One region of the Variovorax sp. 54 genome, then DNA from elsewhere that is predicted to be linked to it. Evidence: predicted binding sites of a transcription regulator. Region 1 holds the regulator's gene; each other region holds the start of a gene.

Region 1 (7,198 bases):
AGTTGGCCGCCAACCTGCACAGCTACTATGACGCCGAGCGTGTGCTCGTCGACGACGAAACGTTGAAGAAAGCGCGCCTGGCACTCGTCGCCGCTTGTGCGCAGGTGCTGCACAATGGCCTCGCGATCCTCGGCGTCAGTGCGCCGAACAAGATGTGAATCACCCTCTGAACATGAAGAAGACAAGCAGACAAAGCGGCAACATCGTCATCGGGCTCATCATCGGCCTGGTGCTCGGTCTGGGCGTCGCCCTGGGCATCGCGGTCTACGTCACCAAGGTGCCGATCCCGTTCGTCAACAAGACGCAACGCGGCGGTGCCGAGCAGGACGAAGCCGAAGCCCGCAAGAACCGCGACTGGGACCCGAACGCACCGCTGGCCGGCAAGGCCGGCGCGCCCAAGCCGGCCGCCACGCCACCGGCCGCCACGGCCACCGGCCCGGTCAACCCGATCACCGGCGCCCCCGTCACGGTGGCACCGGGCACGGCGCCCACCACCGTCACCCCGCCGGTCACTGCCCCCGCCCCCGTGGTGGTGGCGCCCAAGCCGGCGCGTCCCGCGCCGGTGCCGGCCGAAGCCAACGCCCTGCCGCCGTCGAACGATCCGCTGGGCGACCTCGCCCGGGCCCGCGCAGGCGGCAGCAGCACGACCACCGCGTCCGCTGCGCCGAGCCACACGGCCGCCGCACCGTCGCCGTCGGGTGCCGACCCCTTCATGTACTTCGTGCAGGCCGGCGCCTTCCGCACCACCGACGACGCCGAGGCGCAGCGCGCCAAGCTGTCGCTGATGGGCGTCGAGGCCAAGGTCACCGAGCGCGAGCAGGCCGGTCGCACGGTCTACCGCGTGCGCGCCGGCCCGTTCAACAAGAAGGACGATGCCGACCGGCTCAAGGAACGGCTCGACGGCGGCGGTCTCGAATCGGCGCTGGTGCGCGTGCAGCGCTGACCAACGTCTTTCTTGAACAGCCTTTAAGCTCTCGCCCGCGCGGCATCTGCCGCACGCTGTTTTGTCAATTCCAGCGCCTCGGGCGCGCCGCCGACGGGGAACTCCCGGCAGCGCGCCGGCTCTGTCTGCGGTACCCACAGGAGAACCTTTTCCATGAAACGTCGTGACTTTTCGCTGGCCGCCACTTCGATCGGGCTGCTTTCGCTGGCTGCCGTTCCGGCACACGCCCAGCGCGCCCCCAAGGCCGGCACCGACTTCCTCGTGCTCGACAAGCGCGTGCCGGTCGATGCAGCGGCCGGCAAGGTCGAGGTGGTCGAGTTCTTCTCGTACAACTGCCCGCATTGCAACGACTTCGAGCCCTCGCTCGAAGCCTGGGTCAAGGCAGCCCCGAAAGAAGTGGCGTTCCGTCGCATCCCGGTGCCCTTCGTGGGCAACGACGTCGAAGCCAAGCAGCGCCTGTATTTCACGCTCGAAGCCATGGGCAAGCTGGAGGAATACCACTCGAAGGTGTTCGCCGCGATTCACGCGCAGCGCCAGAACCTGAACGGCGAAGCCAACATCCAGGCCTGGGCCGAGCGTGCCGGCCTCGACGGTGCCAAGTTCAAGGAAACATTTGCGTCCTTCGGCGTGGCCAGCAAGGCCCGCCGCGCAGCGCAACAGACCGAGGCCTACAAGGTCGCCGGCGTGCCGGCCCTGGCCGTGGCAGGCCGCTGGTATGTCGACGGCGAAACCGCCGGCAGCATGGCCAAGGTGCTGCAGGTCGCGACCTTCCTGATCGGCGAAGCCAAGAAGGGCTGACCGACCCGACGACCTGTCGACCTGGTTTTTGGGTCGAATGCAAGGCCCGCTTCGGCGGGCTTTTTCATTGGCGGCGGTGGGCAATCACCGTCCCACGCATACAATGTTTCAGAGCAAGTTTCGTGCCTTTATGACATTGCCCTCCATCCCCACATTCCCCACCCTTCGTCGCCTCGGCCGCCTGGCCTTCGGCGCGCTGTTGCTGGCCGGAGCCGCCTCCGGCGCCCTGGCTGAAACCGCCGACCGCACCAAGCCGATGAACATCGAGTCCGACTCGATGCGCTACGACGACCTGAAACAGACCAGCGTGTTCACCGGCAATGTGCTGGTCACGAAGGGCACGATCATCATCCGCGGTGCGCGGCTGGACGTGCGCCAGGACGCCGAGGGCTACCAGTACGGCGTGGTCACGGCGGCGCCCGGCAAGCTGGCCTATTACAAGCAGAAGCGCAACGCCGGCGACGAGTGGATCGAGGGCGAGTCGGAAGTCATCGAGTACGACAGCCGCGCCGACAACGTCAAGTTCATCCGCCGCGCCGTCATGCGCCGGCTGATCGGTGCCACGGCCAATGACGAGAGCAGCGGTGCGCTGATCGTCTACGACCAGAGCAACGACACCTACACCGTCAACGGTTCCCTCGTGCCGCCGAACGCCGGCGTCTCGGCGGGCGGCGGCGGTCGCGTCAAGGCCATCCTTACGCCGAAGGCCACGCCGGCCCCGGCGGCAGGCGGTGCCGCACCGGCAGCGGGCGGCAAGAAGCCCGCGGCCCCGGCGCCCACCCCCGCGCCCGGCGCCGGGCTGCGCCCGAGCACCACGCTGGGCGGCAGCACAGAAGGGGAAGGGCGCAAGTGATCGAAACCGCAGGAACCCCGCCCGCCGACGGCGTCCCGGGCAGCCGCCTCGTGGCGCGCGGCCTCAAGAAGAGCTACGGCAGCCGCACGGTCGTCAAAGACGTCTCGCTCGATGTGCAGAAGGGCGAGGTCGTCGGACTGCTCGGCCCCAACGGCGCGGGCAAGACCACCTCGTTCTACATGATCGTCGGGCTGGTGCGCGCCGATGCCGGCGAGATCACCATCGACGGCGAGCCCATCGCCCACATGCCCATTCACCGCCGCGCGCGCATGGGCCTGAGCTACCTGCCGCAGGAAGCCTCGATCTTCCGCAAGCTCACGGTCGAGGAAAACGTGCGTGCCGTGCTCGAGCTGCAGCGCGAGCCCGACGCCAACGGCCGTCTGGTGGCGCTGTCCAAGCAGCACATCGACGAGCGACTGACGGATCTGCTGGCCGACCTGCGCGTCGACCACCTGCGCGATTCGCCCGCGCTCGCGCTGTCGGGCGGCGAGCGCCGCCGCGTCGAGATTGCGCGCGCGCTGGCCACCCAGCCGCGCTTCATCCTGCTGGACGAGCCCTTTGCCGGCATCGACCCGATCGCGGTGATCGAGATCCAGCGGATCATCAGTTTCCTGAAGGAGCGCGGCATCGGCGTGCTCATCACCGACCACAACGTGCGTGAAACGCTGGGCATCTGCGATCACGCGTTCATCATCAGCGACGGGCACGTGCTGGCACAAGGCACACCCTCGGAGATCGTCGACAACGCCGAGGTACGCAGGGTGTACCTGGGCGAGCACTTCCGCATGTAAGGGAGGGGCGCGTCCTCATGAAGCAAGGGCTGTCCCTTCGCGTCTCGCAGCATCTGGCGCTCACGCCACAGCTGCAGCAGTCCATTCGCCTGCTCCAACTCTCCACGCTCGAACTGAGCCAGGAGGTGGAGCAGATGCTGGACGAGAACCCGTTCCTCGAACGCACCGCGGAAGAAGCCGCGCGCGAGGAGTTCGGGCTCGATGCTGTCGACACGCCCGTGCCACGCGACGACGGTGGTGACACCGGCGAGGGCGATTTCGCCCCGGCGCCGACCCCCAGCGCGACGACCACTTCGAGCGAGACCACGTCCACGCCCGACTCCGACGGCCCCGCCGCCGAGATCACCGAGCGCGAGCCCGACTGGGAGGGCGACGGCACCGTCGAGATGGCGCCCGACGACAGCGAGTGGGGCAGCGACGCACCCGCACGCCAGAACAACCTGGGCGACGACGAGCGTGCCGACGCCACCGAACTCGCGCGCAGCCAGGAGTCGCTGCAATCGTTCCTGCACCGCCAGGCGCTGACCCTGCGGCTCAACGAAAACGACTGCGCCGCGCTGCGCTTTTTGATCGAATCGCTCAACGACGACGGCTACCTCGAAGACTCGCTGCCTGCATTGGCCTCGGGCCTGGCGGGCGATGACAACGACCAGTTCGACGACCTGGTGCACCACTTCCAGGTGGCGCTCGGCCTGCTGCAGAGCCTGGAGCCGGCCGGTGTGGGCGCGCGCGACCTCGGCGAATGCCTGAGCATCCAGCTGAAGGCGCTCGCGAACGAAGACGAGACCGAGGCCGAAGCGCTCGTGCGCAAGACCGCCATCGCGATCTGCAAGCAGCCGATGGAGCTGCTCGCGCGGCGCGACTTCAAGCGCCTGGCCACGCTCACGCGCACCAACGAAGAGCTGGTGCGCTCGGCGCTGCAGATCATTGCGCGCCTGGAGCCCAAGCCGGGCCGCCGTTTTGTCGACGTCGAGCGCAACATCGTCGTGCCCGACGTGATCGTCACCAAGACGGGCCGCGGCACCAACATCAAGTTCCGCGTCATGCTGAACCCCGAGGTGATGCCGCGCCTGCGCGTGCACGACATCTACGCCGGCGCGCTCAAGTCGCACAAGGGCGAGGGCAGCCAGGCGCTGTCGCAGCGGCTGCAGGAGGCGCGCTGGTTCATCAAGAACATCCAGCAGCGCTTCGACACCATCCTGCGCGTGAGCAACGCGATCGTCGAGCGGCAGAAGAGCTACTTCGTGCACGGCGAGCTGGCGATGCGCCCGCTGGTGCTGCGCGAGATCGCCGACGAACTGGGCCTGCACGAATCGACGATCTCGCGCGTGACCACGGCCAAGTACATGTCGACGCCCTTCGGCACGGTCGAGCTCAAGTACTTCTTCGGTTCGGCGCTGGGCACCGAGACCGGCGGCAACGCGTCGAGCACGGCAGTGCGCGCGCTGATCAAGCAGTTCGTGAGCTCCGAGAGCATCAAGAAGCCGCTGTCCGACAGCCAGATTTCCGAGATGCTGAAGGAGCAGGGCATCGAGTGCGCGCGCCGCACCGTGGCCAAGTACCGCGAAGCGCTGCGCATCGCGCCCGCCAACCTGCGCAAGGCCCTGTAGAAAGCTCACGATGACCCATCGCCTGCTGTCGCGCTGTGGGCATTGGGTTTTCGTCATCGCAACCGCGTTGCTGTTCACCGGCTGCGCCACGCTGCCCGACGAAGCACCGCGCGCACCCACCAAGGCCATCGCCGTCTCGGCCGACACCGCGCTCGGCAAGATCGCGCTGGCCTCGCAGCCCGACCCTGACCTCAGCGGCTTTCGCCTCATGCCCGGCGGCGACTTCGCCTTCGACACGCGGCTGCAGCTCGCGCGCCGCGCGCAGCGCACGCTCGACGTGCAGTACTACCAGATCGAGAACGACGAGACCGGCCGCTACCTGCTGCGCACCCTGCGCGATGCCGCCCAGCGCGGCGTGCGCGTGCGCCTGTTGATGGACGACCTGTACACGTCCGGCGAAGACGAGCTGCTGCTCGGTCTGGCCGCCACGCCGAACGTGGAGCTGCGCCTGTTCAACCCGTTCCCGGCCGGGCGCGGCAGCCTGCTCAAGCGCTTCACCGCGTCGCTGTTCGACTTCAGCCGCGTCAACCGCCGCATGCACAACAAGCTCTTCATCGCCGACGGCGCGATGGCGGTGGCGGGCGGGCGCAACATCGGCAACCAGTACTTCAGGCGCACCTCGGGCCAGAACTTCATCGACCTCGACACCTTCGTCACGGGCGCGCTGATCCCGCGCCTGGGCGTGCTGTTCGACCAGTACTGGAACAGCCCGCACGTGCGCCCGATCGGCTCGGTCGTGCGCTCCGACCTGCCGCGCGAAGAACTGCAGCGCCGCTTCGACGTCGCCACCGGCCCCGACACCACGCCGCCGCCGCCCAAGCCCGCGCCCAACGACCTGCTCGGCTACAGCCCCGTGGCCGACGACCTCGACGCCGGCAAGCTCGGCCTGATCTGGACCACCGCCGAGGCCTACGCCGATTCGCCCGACCGCGTGATCGGCAAGACCGCGTCGTATGGCGGCGTGCCGCTGCTCGACGTGGACAGCGTGCGCTACAACGTGGTCGAGCAGATGCGCCGCGCGCGCAGCGAGGTGACGCTGGTCTCGCCCTACCTGATCCCCGGTGCGTCGGGGCTGGAGGTGATGCGCGAGATCCGCGGGCGCAACGTGAAGATCAGCGTGGTCACCAACTCGCTTGCTGCCACCGACGAACCGCTGGTCCACACCGCCTACCGCCGCTACCGCGCCGACATGCTCGCGCTGGGCGCCGACCTGTACGAGCTGAGTTCCGCGCGCACGCGGCGCAGCGTGCGGCTGGGTTTGTTCGGCACGTCGGTGGGCCGGCTGCACGCCAAGTCGGCGGTGATCGACCAGCGCATCCTGTTCGTCGGCTCGATGAATTTCGATCCGCGTTCCGAGGTCCACAACACCGAGATCGGCCTGTTCATCCGCAGTCCCGAGATGGCGCAGCAGACCTTGAAGCTGCTCGACGTGCTCAAGCAGCAGGGCGCCTACCGGCTGCGTTTTGCCGAAGGCAGCGATGCGGGCGCGAGCGGCTCGCGGCGCATCGAGTGGGTCAGCGAGGAAGGCGGCAAGACCACCGTGCTGCACGAAGAACCCGACTCGGGTTTCTGGGACCGCACCATGCTCGAGCTGCTGTCGCCACTCACGCCGGAGAGCCTGCTGTAGCTCCTTAGGTGCCGCGCACCGCCGACCACACGAGCCGCAGGCCCAGCAGGCCCATCACGCCGCCGGCGGCGCGGTCGATCCAGGTCTTGTAGCGCAGGTAGGCCGCACGCGGCGCGGCCGAGGACAGCGCCAGCGCAACGATCGCGTACCAGCCCGTCTCGATGCAGAAGATCACGGCCGGCACCGCGAGCGCCAGCACCAATGGCACCTCGCGCGGCAAAAAGGCCGCGAAGATGCTCGCGTACACCACCGCCGTCTTCGGGTTGCTGACCTGCGTGGCCAGGCCGAGCAGGAAGGTGCGTCCGCTGCGGCCCTGGCCGCGCGGCGAGGCGTCCGTATCGGGCGTGATCGCGAGCGGCTGGCGCGCGCCGCGCCAGATGCGAAAGCCCAGGTAGATCAGGTAGGCGCCGCCGAAGGCCTTGATCGCGAGGTACAGCCCCGGCACCGCGAGGAACGCCGCCTGCAGCCCGGCCAGCGCCGCGATGGAGAACGCCAGCCCGCCGGCGCCCATGCCCAGGGCCGCCGCCAACCCGTCGCTGCGCGAGGCCACGGCGGTGCGCGCCACCATCACGAAAC
Region 2 (7,198 bases), 2.0 Mb from region 1:
GAACTCGCTGTTGAGCGCGTGGAACTTCACGTCGACCAGGCGCGCCGTGTTGTCGGCACGCTCCAAAAAGGTGCCTAGGCGCGAGAAGTAGAACGCCTCATCTTGGAGCATGGTGCCCAACGTGACGCCACGCGACAGGTGCGAGCGGAACTTGACCCATTCGAAGAACTGCCCCGGGTCGCGCTCGAAATCGCCGGCGCGCAGCATGCGCTTCACTTCGAGCCAGGTGGTGTTCTGCGTTTCCCAGGCCTCGGTGGTGAGCGCGCCGCGCACGGCGCGGGCGTTCTCGCGGGCGGCCTTCAGGCAGGAGACGATCGACGACGGATTGCTCTCGTCCTTGACCATGAACTCCATGACTTCATTGGGCGCAATGTGGTCGTACTTGTCGTTGTACAGCGGCAGCAGCTCGCTGATGGAAAGCACGCCCTGCCAGCCGTACTTGGCGACCTCGGCCGACTGCGGCAGCAGCGAGGTCTGGTAGTTGACGTCGAGCATGCGCGCCGTGTTCTCGGCACGCTCGGTGTAGCGCGACATCCAGTAGAGGTGGTCTGCGGTGCGGGACAGCATCGTGGGTGCTCCTACTGCGATTGGCTTTGCGACTGCGTGGCCGCCTTCGGCTTGGCCGTGCGGTCCGCTTCGAGAATCCAGGTGTCCTTGGTGCCGCCGCCTTGCGACGAGTTGACCACCAGCGACCCCTCCTTGAGCGCCACGCGCGTGAGGCCGCCGGGCACCATCTGCACCTCGCTGCCCGAGAGCACGAAAGGGCGCAGGTCGATGTGGCGCGGCGCGATGCCGGCGTCGACAAAGGTCGGCGAGGTCGACAGGCTCAGCGTGGGCTGGGCGATGTAGCCGTCGGGCTTGGCGATGACAGCCTTCTTGAAGTCTTCGATCTCGGCCTGCGTGGCGGCCGGGCCGATGAGCATGCCGTAGCCGCCGGCGCCGTGCACCTCCTTGACGACCAGGTCCTTCATGTTGTCGAGCGTGTACTGCAGCTCGTCCTTGTTGCGGCACATGTAGGTCGGCACGTTCTTCAAAATCGGCTTCTCGCCGAGGTAGAACTCGATCATCTTCGGCACGTACGGGTAGATCGACTTGTCGTCGGCCACGCCGGTGCCCACGGCATTGCAGATGACGACGTTGCCCGCGCGGTAGGCGCGCATGAGGCCGGCCGTGCCGAGCGTGGAGGTCGGGCGGAACACGTCGGGGTCGAGAAAGTCGTCGTCGACGCGGCGGTAGATCACGTCGACCCGCACCGGGCCGCGCGTGGTGCGCATGTAGACGAAGTCGTCCTTCACGAACAGGTCTTGGCCTTCGACCAGCTCCACGCCCATCTGCTGGGCCAGGAAGGCGTGCTCGAAGTAGGCGCTGTTGTACATGCCGGGCGTGAGCACCACCACCGTGGGCTCGGCCGTGGCCGGCGGCGCGCTGGCGCGCAGCGTTTCGAGCAGCAGGTCGGGGTAGTGGGCGACGGGCGCGATGCGGTTCTGGTTGAAGAGCTCGGGGAAGAGCCGCATCATCATCTTGCGGTTTTCGAGCATGTAGCTCACGCCGCTGGGCACGCGCAGGTTGTCTTCGAGCACGTAGTACTCGCCGTTGCCCTGGGCATCGGGGGCGCGCACGATGTCGATGCCCGAGATGTTCGAGTAGACGTTGTGCGGCACATTCACGCCCATCATCTCGGGGCGGAACTGGGCGTTGTTCAGGATCTGCTCGGCCGGGATGATGCCGGCCTTGATGATGTCCTGGTCGTGGTAGACGTCGTACAGGAAGCGGTTGAGCGCCGTGACGCGTTGCACCAGCCCCTTTTCCATGCTCTCCCACTCGTGGGAGGGAATGATCCGGGGCAGCAGGTCGAACGGGATCAACCGCTCGGTGCCGGAGCCGTCCTCGTCCTTGGCGCCGTACACCGCGAAGGTGATGCCGACCCGGCGGAAAATCAATTCCGCCTCTTCACGCCGCGATCGCATCACCTCACCGGGTTGCTTCGCAAGCCATTGGTCGTAGCGCTTGTAGTGCTGTCGGATTGCAGCGCCCGCATAGGGGAGCTGCTCATACATCTCGTCGAATTTGTGCATGGAACGACCAATCTCCTTGAGCCATAGCTTAGCAAGTTCAAGGCCAGTAGAAGCCCTAGGTTTGAACGCAATACGAGGGCCTTTGGTGTTTAGTGCCCACCTTCACGATTTCAGGGCATGCGGTGGCGCCAGTAGCGCAGGTCGAGCGCACGTTCACACCTCACCTCGGCAGGCCTCGGGCTCGCCCAGTGCGCGGCGCCGCAGCGCGGGCTGTCGACCACCTGCACGCCGCGCGCCACATAGCGCGCCACCACCTCGGGCGCGGGGTGGCCGAAGCGGCTGCGGTAGCCGGCCTGCACGAGCGCGATGCGCGGGCGCACGGCGTCGAGCAGGGCCTCGCTCGACGAGGTCTTGCTGCCGTGGTGGGGCACCAGCAGCACGTCGGCCTGCAACCCGGGCGTTCGCGCCACCAGCGCGGCCTCCTGCAGCCGTTCGATGTCGCCGGCCAACAACGCCGTGGCGCGGCCATTGCCGATGCGCAGCACGCACGACACGGCATTGGGCCGCGTGAAGCTGCGGTAGTCGCTGTCATAGGGAAACAGCACCTCGAAATCGACGCCGTCCCAGGTCCAGCGCTGACCGGCCTCGCAACGGCGCGCCGGGCGCAGCGCCTGCAGCGGATGCCCGGCCTCGATGGAACTCAGCAGCGCGGCCTGCGGCTGCATGGCGAGCACGGCGGCCGCGCCCCCCGTGTGGTCGATGTCGCGGTGGCTCAGCAGCAGCGTGTCGAGCCGTTCGCCGCGTGCGCGCAGCAGGGGCACGAGCACGCGGTGGCCGGCGTCGCTGTCGAGCCCGTAGCGCGGACCGGCGTCGTAGAGCAGGCTGTGCGTCGCGGTGCGCACGAGCACTGCGTTGCCCTGCCCGATGTCGGCGGCAAGCAGGTCGAACTCGCCCGTGGCGGGCCGCACCGGCTGCCACAGCAGCACCGGCAACAGCAGCGGCAGGCCGAGGGCGCGCATCGACCACGGCAGGCGCATCGCCAGCAGCACGCCACCCGCCACACCGCCTGCGGCCAGCCACGGCGGCGGGGCGGCCATCGACAGCGTGGCGTAGGGCAAGCCGGCGAACACCTGCAGCAACCAGACGAACAGCTTCACGGCGCCGGCTGCCACGTCCCACAGCGGCGGCACCGCCACGCCGAGCATCGCCAGCGGCGTGATCACCAGCGTCACCCACGGGATCGCGATCGCGTTGGCCACGAGCCCGACCGCCGACACCTGCTGGAACAGCAGCAGGCTCAACGGGGCGAGCGCCAGCGTGATGGTCCATTGCTCGCGGAAGAAGCGGCGCAGGCGCGTGAGTGCCCCCACCTTGTCGTCGCCCGGCACGGCTGTCGCGGAAGCAAACAGCACAGCCACCGCGACAAAGCTCAGCCAGAAGCCGGCCTGCAGCAGCGCCCACGGATCGGCGGCCACCACAACCGCGGCCGTCAGCAGCCAGACGTGCGGCCACGGCCAGCGCCGGCCCGTCAGGCGCAGCAGGGCTACAGCCGCCAGCATCCAGACCGTGCGCTGCGAGGGCACGCCCCATCCGCTGAAGAGCGCATAGAGCGCGGCCAGCAGCACACCGCCCGCGAGCGCGGCCTGCGGCGCGGGCAGCCACAGCATGAGCCGGCTGCTGCGCCGCCAGAGCGCGCCCACGACATGCGCCGCGAACCACGCGAACAAGGTGATGTGCAAGCCCGAAATGGACATCAAGTGCGCAACGCCGGTGGCGCGGAACACGTCCCAGTCGGCGCGGTCGATGGCGCCCTGGTCGCCCGTGACCAGCGCGGCGATCACGCCGGCCTGCCGTCGGTCGTCCACGCGGGCGAAGACCGCATCGCGCACGGCCTCGCGCGCCCGCTCGATCGGATGCAGCCAGGTGACGCCCAGCAAGCGCGGCGCGAGGTCGCGCGCCCCGGCACGCACCTGGCCCTGCGCATGCACGCCCTGCTCCCACGCCCACAGCTCGCTGTCGAAACCATGCGGGTTGAGGTTGCCATGCGGCGCGCGCAGGCGCACGGTCAGTTGCCAGCGCTGGCCGGCATGCACCTCGCCCACGGTGCGCGGCGTGGACGCGCGCCGCTCGGCAGGCTGCGCCCCCACGCCGCTGTTTTCGCTGTACCACGCCAGCGCGATGCGTGAGGGCACCGTCGGCGGCGCAGCACCGTGTGAGGTCTCGGCCCATTGCGCGGCCTCCACATCGAAACGGAAGCGTGTTCCGATCTCGCTGTGCTGCGGCATCTGCGAGACCACGCCCGTGAGCCGCAGGTCGCGCCCTTCGAGCTGCGGGCTCAGCGCCCCATTCGCATAGGCCGTCGCGCGCCATCCGGCGAGCCCCGCGCCGGCCATCGCGCCGCAGGCCAGCGACAGCACCAGCACGATCAGCCGACGCCCACGCCACCGCCACAACAGCCATCCGCCGCCGAGCCCCGCCACCAGCAACGCAACGTAAACGGCTGCCTCCCACAGCAGCGGCTGACGCAGCTGCAAGGCCGCACCGAGCAGCGTGCCGCCGAGCGCAACGAAGGCCCCCGCCCCACCCGCCACCGCGCCGGACGCACGCCGCGACCGCCCCCCAGACACCTCTGAAACCATGATGCAAACCCTCCCCCAAACCACGCTCGATGGCGCGTTAATTGCTTGGCAACTGGGCTAGTATGCGTCTCACCAGAGACATCTTTTCGATGCAACCTCGCTGCACTGCACGCCCCTACGCATGTCCATTCACGCCGCACTCCACCACGTCACCCACTACACATACGACCGCCTGGTGCAGTTGGGCCCGCAAGTCGTGCGACTGCGCCCCGCGCCCCATTGCCGCAGCAATGTGATCTCGTACTCGCTGCGGGTCGAACCGGCCGAGCACTTCGTCAACTGGATGCAGGACCCGTTCGCCAACTACCAGGCGCGGCTCGTGTTCCCCGAGAAAACGCGCGAGTTCAAGGTCACGGTCGACCTCGTCGTCGAGATGGCGGTCTACAACCCCTTCGACTTCTTTCTCGAGCCGCAGGCCGAGAACTTCCCGTTCAAGTACACGGCCTCGCAGGCCGAAGAGCTGGCGCCCTACCTCGTGGCCGACCCGGTCACGCCGCTGCTGGAGGCCTACCTCGACAAGGTCGACCGCAAGGAACAGCGCACCATCGACTTCCTGGTCGGCATCAACCAGCAGGTGCAGCAGGACGTCAACTACCTCATTCGCATGGAGCCCGGCGTGCAGACGCCGGAAGAAACGCTCACCAACGGCAGCGGCTCGTGCCGCGACTCGGGCTGGCTGCTGGTGCAGCTGCTGCGCCACATGGGCCTGGCCGCGCGCTTCGTCTCGGGCTACCTGATCCAGCTCACGCCCGACGTGAAGGCCCTCGACGGCCCCAGCGGCACCACGGTCGACTTCACCGACCTGCACGCCTGGTGCGAGGTGTTCCTGCCGGGCGCCGGCTGGATCGGCCTCGACGCCACCTCGGGACTCATGGCCGGTGAAGGCCACATTCCGCTGGCCTGCACGCCCTCGCCGTCGAGCGCCGCGCCCATCGAGGGCGGCGTCGACGAGTCCGAAGTCGAGTTCAGCCACGAGATGAAGGTCACGCGCATCTACGAATCGCCGCGCGTCACCAAGCCCTACACCGAAGAACAGTGGGCCGAGGTGCTCGCGCTCGGCGACGCGGTCGATGCGCGCCTGAACGCCGGCGACGTGCGCCTCACGATGGGCGGCGAGCCCACCTACGTGGCCACCAGCGACCGCGACGCGCCCGAATGGAACACCGACGCGCTCGGCCCCACCAAGCGCGGCTACGCCACCGAGCTCGTGCACAAGCTGCGCGCCGAGTACGGCCAGGGCGGCTTCCTGCATTTCGGCCAGGGCAAGTGGTACCCGGGCGAGCAGCTGCCGCGCTGGGCGCTGTCGATCTTCTGGCGCGCCGACGGCCAGACGCTGTGGCACGACCCCGAGCTGTTCGCCGACGAGCGCGTGCCCACGCACTACACGAGCGAAGACGCGCGCCGCTTCACCACCGTGCTGGCGCACAAGCTGGGCCTCACCGAGCGCTACATGCAGCCCGGCTACGAAGACACCTACTACTACCTCTGGCGCGAACGCCGCCTGCCGGTGAACGTCGACCCCTTCGACTCCAAGCTCGACGACGAACTCGAACGCGTGCGCCTGCGCCGCGTCTTCACGCAGAAGCTCGACGCCGTCATCGGCTACATGCTGCCGATCGAGCCCGGCAATGCGAACGCCGATGCGCCCGTGCTCGCCGGCCCCGGCTGGAAGACCGGCCCGTGGTTCCTGCGCGACGACCGCCTCTTCCTGATCCCGGGCGATTCGCCCATGGGCTACCGCCTGCCGCTCGACTCGCAGCCGTGGGCCAGCAAGGGCGACTACCCCTACCTCATCGAGCGCGACCCGACCGCGCCGCGCGGCGCCTTGCCCAGCGCGTCCGACTACCGCGCGCGCTATGCCGCCGCCACCACCACGGCGGCCGGTGCCGACCTGGGCGACGTGCCCTACACCTTCGGCACGCCGCCCGTGATGGCCGCGTCGCTGCGCATGCAGAGCCCCGGCGATGCGGCGAAGGGCGATGCCGCAGCAGCAACGGCCGCTGACGCCGCGAGTGCCTCCGCCACACCCGCCACGCGCCAACCGCTGCGCGGCGAATCGGCCCACTGGGTCACGCGCACCGCGCTGTGCGTCGAGGTGCGCGATCCGCGCCGCGCCAACGGCCCCGCGGCCGAGAAGAAGGGCAGCGCCTCGGGCGTGCTCTACGTCTTCATGCCGCCGCTCGCGCGCCTGGAGGACTACCTCGACCTCGTCGCCGCCATCGAAGCCACCGCGCAGCAGCTCGGCGTGCGCATCGTGATGGAAGGCTACCCGCCGCCGCGCGACCCCCGCCTGAAGATGCTGGCCGTGACGCCCGACCCGGGCGTGATCGAAGTCAACATCCACCCGGCCCACAACTGGAAGGAACTCGTCGACCACACCGAGTTCCTCTACAACGCCGCGTTCGAAACCCGCCTGTCGGCCGAGAAGTTCATGACCGACGGCCGCCACACCGGCACCGGTGGCGGCAACCACTTCGTGATGGGCGGCGCCACGCCCGCCGACAGCCCCTTCCTGCGCCGGCCCGAACTGCTGGCCAGCCTGCT
Region 3 (7,198 bases), 170 kb from region 1:
CATCATCGCGAACTCGAAGAACCCGACGGCCTACCGCATCGTGGGCGATGCGCTGGGCTCGGAGCCGATCGCGCTGCTGTTCCGCAAGGACGACCCGAGCTTCAAGGCCGCGGTGGACGACTCGCTGCGCAAGCTCATGAAGAGCGGCGAGCTCGAGAAGATCTACACCAAGTGGTTCGTGGCCGCGATTCCGCCGAAGAACACCAGCCTCAATCTGCCGATGAGCCCGGCCCTGAAGCAGCTGCTGCTCGAACCCAACGACAAGCCACTGGAAGCCTACGCGAAGTGACCGGCGCCGCCGTGTTCTCGCCGGCGCAACGCGTGCGCGCCATCAACGTCTCGGAGATCCTGCGCATCACCGACCACGCGCAGGCGCTCAAGCGTGCCGGCCGCCCGGTGATCGTGCTCGGTGCCGGCGAGCCCGACTTCGACACGCCCGAGAACATCCGGCATGCGGCTTCGCAGGCCATTGCGCGCGGCGACACGCGCTACACGGTGCTCGACGGCAGCCCGGCGATGAAGGCGGCGGTGCAGCTGAAGTTCAAGCGCGACAACGCGCTGGACTTCGCGCTCGACGAGATCAGCGTGAGCGCGGGCGCCAAGCAGGTGATCTTCAATGCGCTGATGGCGAGCCTGAACCCAGGCGACGAAGTGATCCTGCCCGCGCCGTACTGGACGTCTTACGCGGACATCGTGCAGATCTGCGGCGGCGTGCCGGTGTCGGTGGCGTGCGGCGAGGAGAACGGCTTTCGCCTGACCGCGGCGCAGCTGCAGGCGGCCCTCACGCCGCGCACGCGCTGGCTGTTTCTCAACTCGCCGTCGAACCCGAGCGGCGCGGCCTACAGCGCCGCGCAACTCCAGCCGATCACCGACGTGCTGCTCGGCCACCCGGGCGTCTGGGTGCTGGCGGACGACATCTACGAGCACATCCTCTACGACGGCCTCGCCTTCGCAACGCCGGCGGCCGTCGAGCCGCGACTGCGCGACCGCACGCTCACGGTGAACGGTGTGTCGAAGGCCTATGCGATGACCGGCTGGCGTGTCGGCTACGGCGCCGGGCCGCGCGCACTGATCGCGGCGATGGCCGTGGTGCAGAGCCAGTCGACCTCGTGCCCGTCGTCGGTGAGCCAGGCCGCGGCGATCGAGGCGCTCACCGGGCCGCAAGGCATCGTGGCCGAGCGCTGCGCATCTTTTCAACAGCGCCGCGACTTCGTCGTGGCTGCGCTCAATCGCACGCCAGGCCTGCATTGCCGCGTGCCCGAGGGCGCCTTCTACACCTTCGCGAGTTGCGCCGGCGTGCTCGGCAAGCGCACCGCCGGCGGCGCGCTGCTGCAGACCGACAGCGACTTCTGCCGCTACCTGCTGCAGGAGTTCGAGGTGGCGGTGGTGCCGGGCAGCGTGTTCGGGCTGGCACCGTATTTCCGCATCTCGTATGCGACGTCGATGGCGCAGCTGGAAGAGGCGTGTGCGCGGATTGCAGCGGCATGCGCGGCGCTCTCGTGAATTTCTCCCTCCCCCGCTGGGGGAGGGCAGGGGTGGGGGCACGCGGCGTATCCATCGCTGCCGGCGCATCCACCGCCGCTTGCCCCCATCCGAGCCTTCCCCCGGAAGGGGAAGGATCGAATACCCAGACCTTCATCACATTGGACACCCCATGACTTCCTCCCGCACCGGCGGCCAGATCCTGGTCGACCAGCTCATCACCCACGGCGTGCAGCAGCTCTTCTGCGTGCCCGGCGAAAGCTTTCTCGCCGTGCTCGATGCCTTGCACGACGCATCGATCGACGTGACGGTGTGCCGGCAAGAAGGCGGCGCAACCATGATGGCCGAGGCGCAGGGCAAGCTCACGGGCCAGCCCGGCATCTGCTTCGTCACGCGCGGCCCCGGCGCCACCAACGCGGCGGCGGGCGTGCACATCGCGCACCAGGATTCGACGCCGCTGCTGCTGTTCGTCGGCCAGGTTGCGCGCGACGCGATGGGCCGCGAAGCCTTCCAGGAGCTGGACTACAGCGCGGTCTTCGGCACGATGGCCAAGTGGGTCGTGCAGATCGACGACCCGGCGCGCGTACCCGAGCTCGTCTCGCGCGCCTTCCATGTCGCGACCTCGGGCCGGCCCGGCCCGGTGGTGATCGCGCTGCCCGAAGACATGCTGACCGAAGCCGCCGTGGTCGCCGATGCGCTGCCGTATGCGGTCACTGAAACCCATCCCGGCGCGGCGCAAATCGCCGAACTGCAGCAGCGCTTGTCGCAGGCGCAACGCCCGGTCGTCATCTTGGGCGGCAGCCGCTGGTCCGAAGCCGCGACGCAGCAGTTCGCGAAGTTCGCCGAGGCGTATGCGCTGCCCGTGTACTGCTCGTTCCGCCGCCAGATGCTGATGTCCGCTGAGCACCCTTGCTATGCGGGCGACCTGGGGCTCGGCGCGAACCCGCGCATGCTGGCGCGCATCCGCGATGCGGACCTCGTGCTGCTGGTCGGCGGGCGCCTGTCGGAGGTGCCGTCGCAGGGCTATGAGCTGTTCGCGATCCCGCAGCCGAAGCAGGCGCTGGTGCATGTGCACGCCGATGCCGACGAGCTCGGCAAGCTCTATCGCCCGACGCAGGGCATCCATGCCACGCCGCAGGCGTTCGCCGAAGCGGTGGCTGCGCTGCGCCCGGCCTCAGCGCCTTCGTGGCAGGCCGAGACGAAAACCGCGCGCGAAGACTTCCTGCGCTGGAGCGATCCGGCTCCTGTCCGCATTCCCGGCCCGCTGCAGATGGGCGAGGTCATGCAGCACCTGCGCGAGGTGCTGCCGGCCGACACCATCTTCTGCAACGGCGCGGGCAACTTCGCCACCTGGGTGCACCGCTTCTGGCCGTTCCGTGCGTTCGCGAGTCAGCTCGCGCCGACCAGCGGGTCGATGGGCTACGGCCTGCCGGCCGGCGTCGGCGCCAAGCGCTTGTGGCCCGCGCGCGAGGTGGTCGTGTTCGCGGGCGACGGCGATTTCATGATGCACGGCCAGGAGTTCGCGACCGCCGTGCAGTACGGCCTGCCGATCCTCGTGGTGCTGCTCGACAACGGCATGTACGGCACGATCCGCATGCACCAGGAAAAGCACTACCCTGGCCGCATCAGCGCCACGCAGTTGAAGAACCCCGACTTCCGCGGCTACGCCGAGGTGTTCGGCGGCCACGGCGAACGCGTGACCACGACGGAAGAATTCGGCCCCGCACTGGCGCGTGCGCGCGCCAGCGGCAAGCCGGCGATCCTGCATTGCCTGCTGGACCCCGAAGCGATCACGCCCGCGAGCACGTTGCAGTCGATCCGCAAGGCGGCGTTGGCAGCAGGCTGAAACGTCGTCAGCGCAGGCCGCCGACGTAGCGCGGCGGCGGCGTGGGCGGCAGGCCGTCGGGCTGGCGCGCCGCCAGCCGCGCGGCGCGGGCCAGCGGCTCCATCGCCTGCTCCAGCCGCGTGGCGAGCTGGTCGAGTTCGTCGTCTTTCGTTTCGGCGGCGTGGATGCGCGTCATGCGCACGATCTCGGCGGCGTACTCGGCGTTGGTGGCCATCCATTCGGTGTCGGTCACGCGTCCGTGCTTGCGCCGCAGCGCCACGTGCAGGCGGGCGGCGAGGGCGATGCGTTCGCTTTCGGACATGGATGGCATGGCGGGGTCTCCGTCTTTTGGGTCAAGCTCCCAGGTGTTCCTTGTGTTGAGCAAGATCGAGGCCCACGAGTTCGCTCTCGGGGTCGACGCGCAATCCGACCAGCACATGCACGAGGAACAAGACGATGGCCGTGCCCGTCGCGCTGTAGATCGCCACGCTGCCGACCGCGATCGCCTGCGTCAGCACGTTGCCCGTCGCGCCCGAGATGCGCGGGTCGGCGAACACGCCCGTGAGCAGTGCGCCCACGATGCCGCCGATGCCGTGCACGCCGAACACGTCGAGCGAGTCGTCCGCACCGAGCAGGTGCTTCAGGCCCGTGGCGCCCCAGTAGCAGGTCAGCCCGGCGATGGCGCCGATGGCCAGTGCCGCCAGCGGCGTGACGAAGCCGGCCGCCGGCGTGATCGCCACCAGCCCGGCCACGAGGCCGGAGCACAGGCCCAAGAGCGAGGGGCTGCGGCGCACGATCCATTCGCCGATCATCCAGCTCATGGCGCCGGCCGCCGCCGCGATGTGCGTCACCAGCATGGCCAGGCCGGCGCGCCCGTCGGCCGCCACCGCCGAGCCCGCATTGAAGCCGAACCAGCCCACCCACAGCAGGCCCGCGCCGGTCATGGTGAGCGCCAGGCTGTAGGGCTCGAAGGCCTCGCGCCCGTAGCCCCGGCGCGGCCCGAGCGCATAGGCGCACACCAGCCCCGCGATGCCCGCGTTGACGTGCACCACCGAGCCGCCCGCGAAGTCGAGCGCGCCCATCTGCGCGAGCCAGCCGCCCGGCTCCCACACCCAGTGCGCCACGGGGGCGTAGACGAGCACGCTCCACAGCAGCGCGAACCACAGCAGCGCCGAGAAGCGCATGCGCTCGACAAAAGCGCCGAGCACCAGCGCGGTGGTGATGATCGCGAAGGTGAGCTGGAACATCGCGTAGACCGACTCCGGCACGTTCGGCGCCACATGGCTCACGGCCACCTGGCCGGCGTCTTTCAGGTACTCGAAGCCCGAAAAACCGATGCGCGAGAGCTTGCCCAGCCAGGGCCAGCCGGGCGTGAAGGCCAGCGAGTAGCCGAGCGCGAACCAGGTCAGCGAGACCACCGCGGCGATCGCCACCACCCCGGCCATGGTGGCCAGCACGTTCTTGCGCCGGACCATGCCGGCGTAGAAGAGCGCGATGCCGGGCAGCGTCATCAGCAGCACCAGCGCGGTCGACGTCATCATCCAGGCGGTGTCGGCCGCGTTCAGGGAGGCTTGGGGTGCCAGCAGGGCCATGACCGTTTCTTCTTGGAGTGGTGGACAGGAGGCCTGTGTGCACGAGTCATGCCATCTTGTTAACGGCTGAAACACTTTCGTTTCCCAACCGAGGGGTCGAAGTAACACGAAGCGGGTAATTCCTAATGCACTGGGCCGGTGCGCGCTTGCACAATCTGCGCACTCGCGACGGGCCCTGCTCGTACTGCCGAGGGTCCGAGGAGACAAGCTTCCGATCGATCAACAAGAACATTCTTCAAAGGCTCCGTACGAGATGCCTGTCTGATATTTGAAAAGCGCCGCTGGTCGGCGCTTTTTTTTTGCCCGCTCGCAGCGCGATCTCGGGCGCTTTCCTCCAAGCCAAACAAGCCTCCTGGCCAACCGGGGTCGGCCATGACAGCTATCGTTTCGATAGCGAATCCGGTGAGACAATCGCCCGCATGGAAATGCTGGTGGTCACGGGCGCCTCACTGCTCGCGGGTTTTATCGATGCGATCGTGGGCGGCGGCGGGTTGATCCTGGTGCCGGCCCTCTTTGCGGTGTTTCCGGGCGCGCCGCCCGCCACGCTGCTGGGCACCAACAAGAGCGCGTCGATCTGGGGCACTGCGGCCTCGGCGGCCCAGTTCAGCCAGCGGGTGCAGATGCGCTGGAGCGCCATGTGGCCGGCTGCGCTGCTGGGCTTCGGCGGCTCGATGGTCGGCGCCTGGACCGTCACGGTCTTCCCGGGCGACTTCCTGCGCCGGGCGCTGCCGGTCATCCTGCTCGGCGTGCTGATCTACACGCTGGCGCGCAAGGACATGGGCCGGCTGCACGCGCCGCGCTTCAGCGGCCGCGCCGAGACCCTGGCGGCCAGCACCATCGGCCTGACCATCGGTTTCTACGACGGCTTCTTCGGGCCGGGCACGGGTAGCTTCCTGGTGTTTTTGTTCGTGCGCTGGATGGGCTACGACTTCCTCAACGCCTCGGCCTCGGCCAAGGTCATCAACACCCTGACCAACGCCGCCGCGCTGATCCTGCTGGCCGCCAAGGGCCACGTCTGGTGGCACTACGGGCTGGTGATGGCGGTCGCCAACGTGGCCGGCAGCCTGGTCGGCACGCGCGTGGCGCTGAAGCACGGGGCGGGCTTCGTGCGGATCGTGTTCATCGTGGTGGTGAGTGCGCTGATCCTGAAGACGGCCTACGACGCGTTCTTCAAGTGATCTTTGCGGGGACCGTCGTTCAGGGCGCGATCACGCCGACGGGGCACCTTGCTCCGCGAATGTCCTCCGGCCTGCGGCCTCCCCCTTAATTTCGCTGCGCAAGGCACCCCGCCGGCGCGATCGTCATCAGCCGAGGTTGTTGATCGGCCGCGAACCAGCAGCGTGCCCAGGTGCGCAGGGCACTGGGTGCTCCCCGCAGCGAAATTAAGGGGGAGGCCGCAGGCCGGAGGACATTCGCGGAGGGGAGTACCCGGTGTCCTGTGCACGCGCCCCGAACGCACTTATCCGAAAAAACAAAAAAAGCCCCACACGGGGGCTTTCTTGCAGGCGAGCGAAAGGAACCGTCAGTCCTCGACAAACGCCTCTTCGCGCTTCGCCTTGATCGCCGGCAGCAGCACGATGGCCAGCAGCAGCGCCGCGGCGATCAGCAGGCCCGCCGACAGCGGCCGCGTGACGAACACGCTCCACGCGCCGCGCGACAGCAGCAGCGCGCGCCGCAGGTTCTCTTCCATCATCGGCCCGAGGATGAAGCCCAGCAGCAGCGGGGCCGGCTCGGTGCGCAGCTTCAGGAACAGGTAACCGATGAAGCCGAAGATCGCCACCATCCACACGTCGAAGGTGTTGTTGTTGGTCGAGTACACGCCGATCGCGCAGAACAGCACGATGGCCGGGAACAGGAACTTGTAGGGCACCGTCAGCAGCTTGATCCACATGCCGATCAGCGGCAGGTTCAGGATGATCAGCATCGCGTTGCCGATCCACATCGAGGCGATCAGGCCCCAGAACAGCTCGGGGTTGCTGGTCATCACCTGCGGGCCCGGCTGGATGTTGTGGATCGTCATCGCGCCCACCATCAGCGCCATCACCGCGTTGGGCGGAATGCCCAGCGTCAGCAGCGGAATGAAGGAGGTCTGCGCGCCGGCGTTGTTGGCCGACTCGGGCGATGCCACGCCGCGGATGTTGCCCTTGCCGAAGGGCACTTCGCCCGGACGCATCTTGATCTTCTTCTCCAGCGCGTAGGCCGCAAAGGCCGCCAGCAGCGCGCCACCGCCCGGCAGGATGCCCAGGGCCGAGCCCAGCGCCGTGCCGCGCAGCACGGCGGGCGTCATGCGCTTGAAGTC

Evidence for each region. Region 1 encodes sigma-54, which starts transcription at its own class of promoters, with help from an activator protein. Its sites were predicted from a motif close to TGGCANGNAANCTGCTTT; they were not measured.
Region 2: CLU95_RS26475 (circularly permuted type 2 ATP-grasp protein) is a predicted target of sigma-54. The motif match lies at 2,104-2,121, and genes of this name have one in related genera.
Region 3: CLU95_RS16640 (ammonium transporter) is a predicted target of sigma-54. The motif match lies at 4,936-4,953, and genes of this name have one in related genera.

Annotation. Positions count from the first base shown of each region.
Region 1 covers NZ_PEFF01000001.1:3,745,583-3,752,780, forward strand. The annotation lists gene argS (arginine--tRNA ligase) at 1-158, shown strand, start outside; gene CLU95_RS17385 (SPOR domain-containing protein) at 173-943, shown strand; gene CLU95_RS17390 (thiol:disulfide interchange protein DsbA/DsbL) at 1,097-1,741, shown strand; gene lptA (lipopolysaccharide transport periplasmic protein LptA) at 1,872-2,594, shown strand; gene lptB (LPS export ABC transporter ATP-binding protein) at 2,591-3,385, shown strand; gene rpoN (RNA polymerase factor sigma-54) at 3,403-4,995, shown strand; gene CLU95_RS17410 (phospholipase D family protein) at 5,006-6,622, shown strand; gene CLU95_RS17415 (LysE family translocator) at 6,627-7,198, opposite strand, start outside.
Region 2 covers NZ_PEFF01000001.1:5,771,611-5,778,808, reverse strand. The annotation lists gene CLU95_RS26480 (alpha-E domain-containing protein) at 1-567, opposite strand, end outside; gene CLU95_RS26475 (circularly permuted type 2 ATP-grasp protein) at 579-2,075, opposite strand; gene CLU95_RS26470 (DNA internalization-related competence protein ComEC/Rec2) at 2,186-4,654, opposite strand; gene CLU95_RS26465 (transglutaminase family protein) at 4,776-7,198, shown strand, end outside.
Region 3 covers NZ_PEFF01000001.1:3,574,370-3,581,567, forward strand. The annotation lists gene CLU95_RS16620 (amino acid ABC transporter substrate-binding protein) at 1-289, shown strand, start outside; gene CLU95_RS16625 (pyridoxal phosphate-dependent aminotransferase) at 286-1,503, shown strand; gene CLU95_RS16630 (thiamine pyrophosphate-binding protein) at 1,655-3,328, shown strand; gene CLU95_RS16635 (hypothetical protein) at 3,336-3,638, opposite strand; gene CLU95_RS16640 (ammonium transporter) at 3,661-4,899, opposite strand; gene CLU95_RS16645 (sulfite exporter TauE/SafE family protein) at 5,319-6,077, shown strand; gene CLU95_RS16650 (tripartite tricarboxylate transporter permease) at 6,422-7,198, opposite strand, start outside.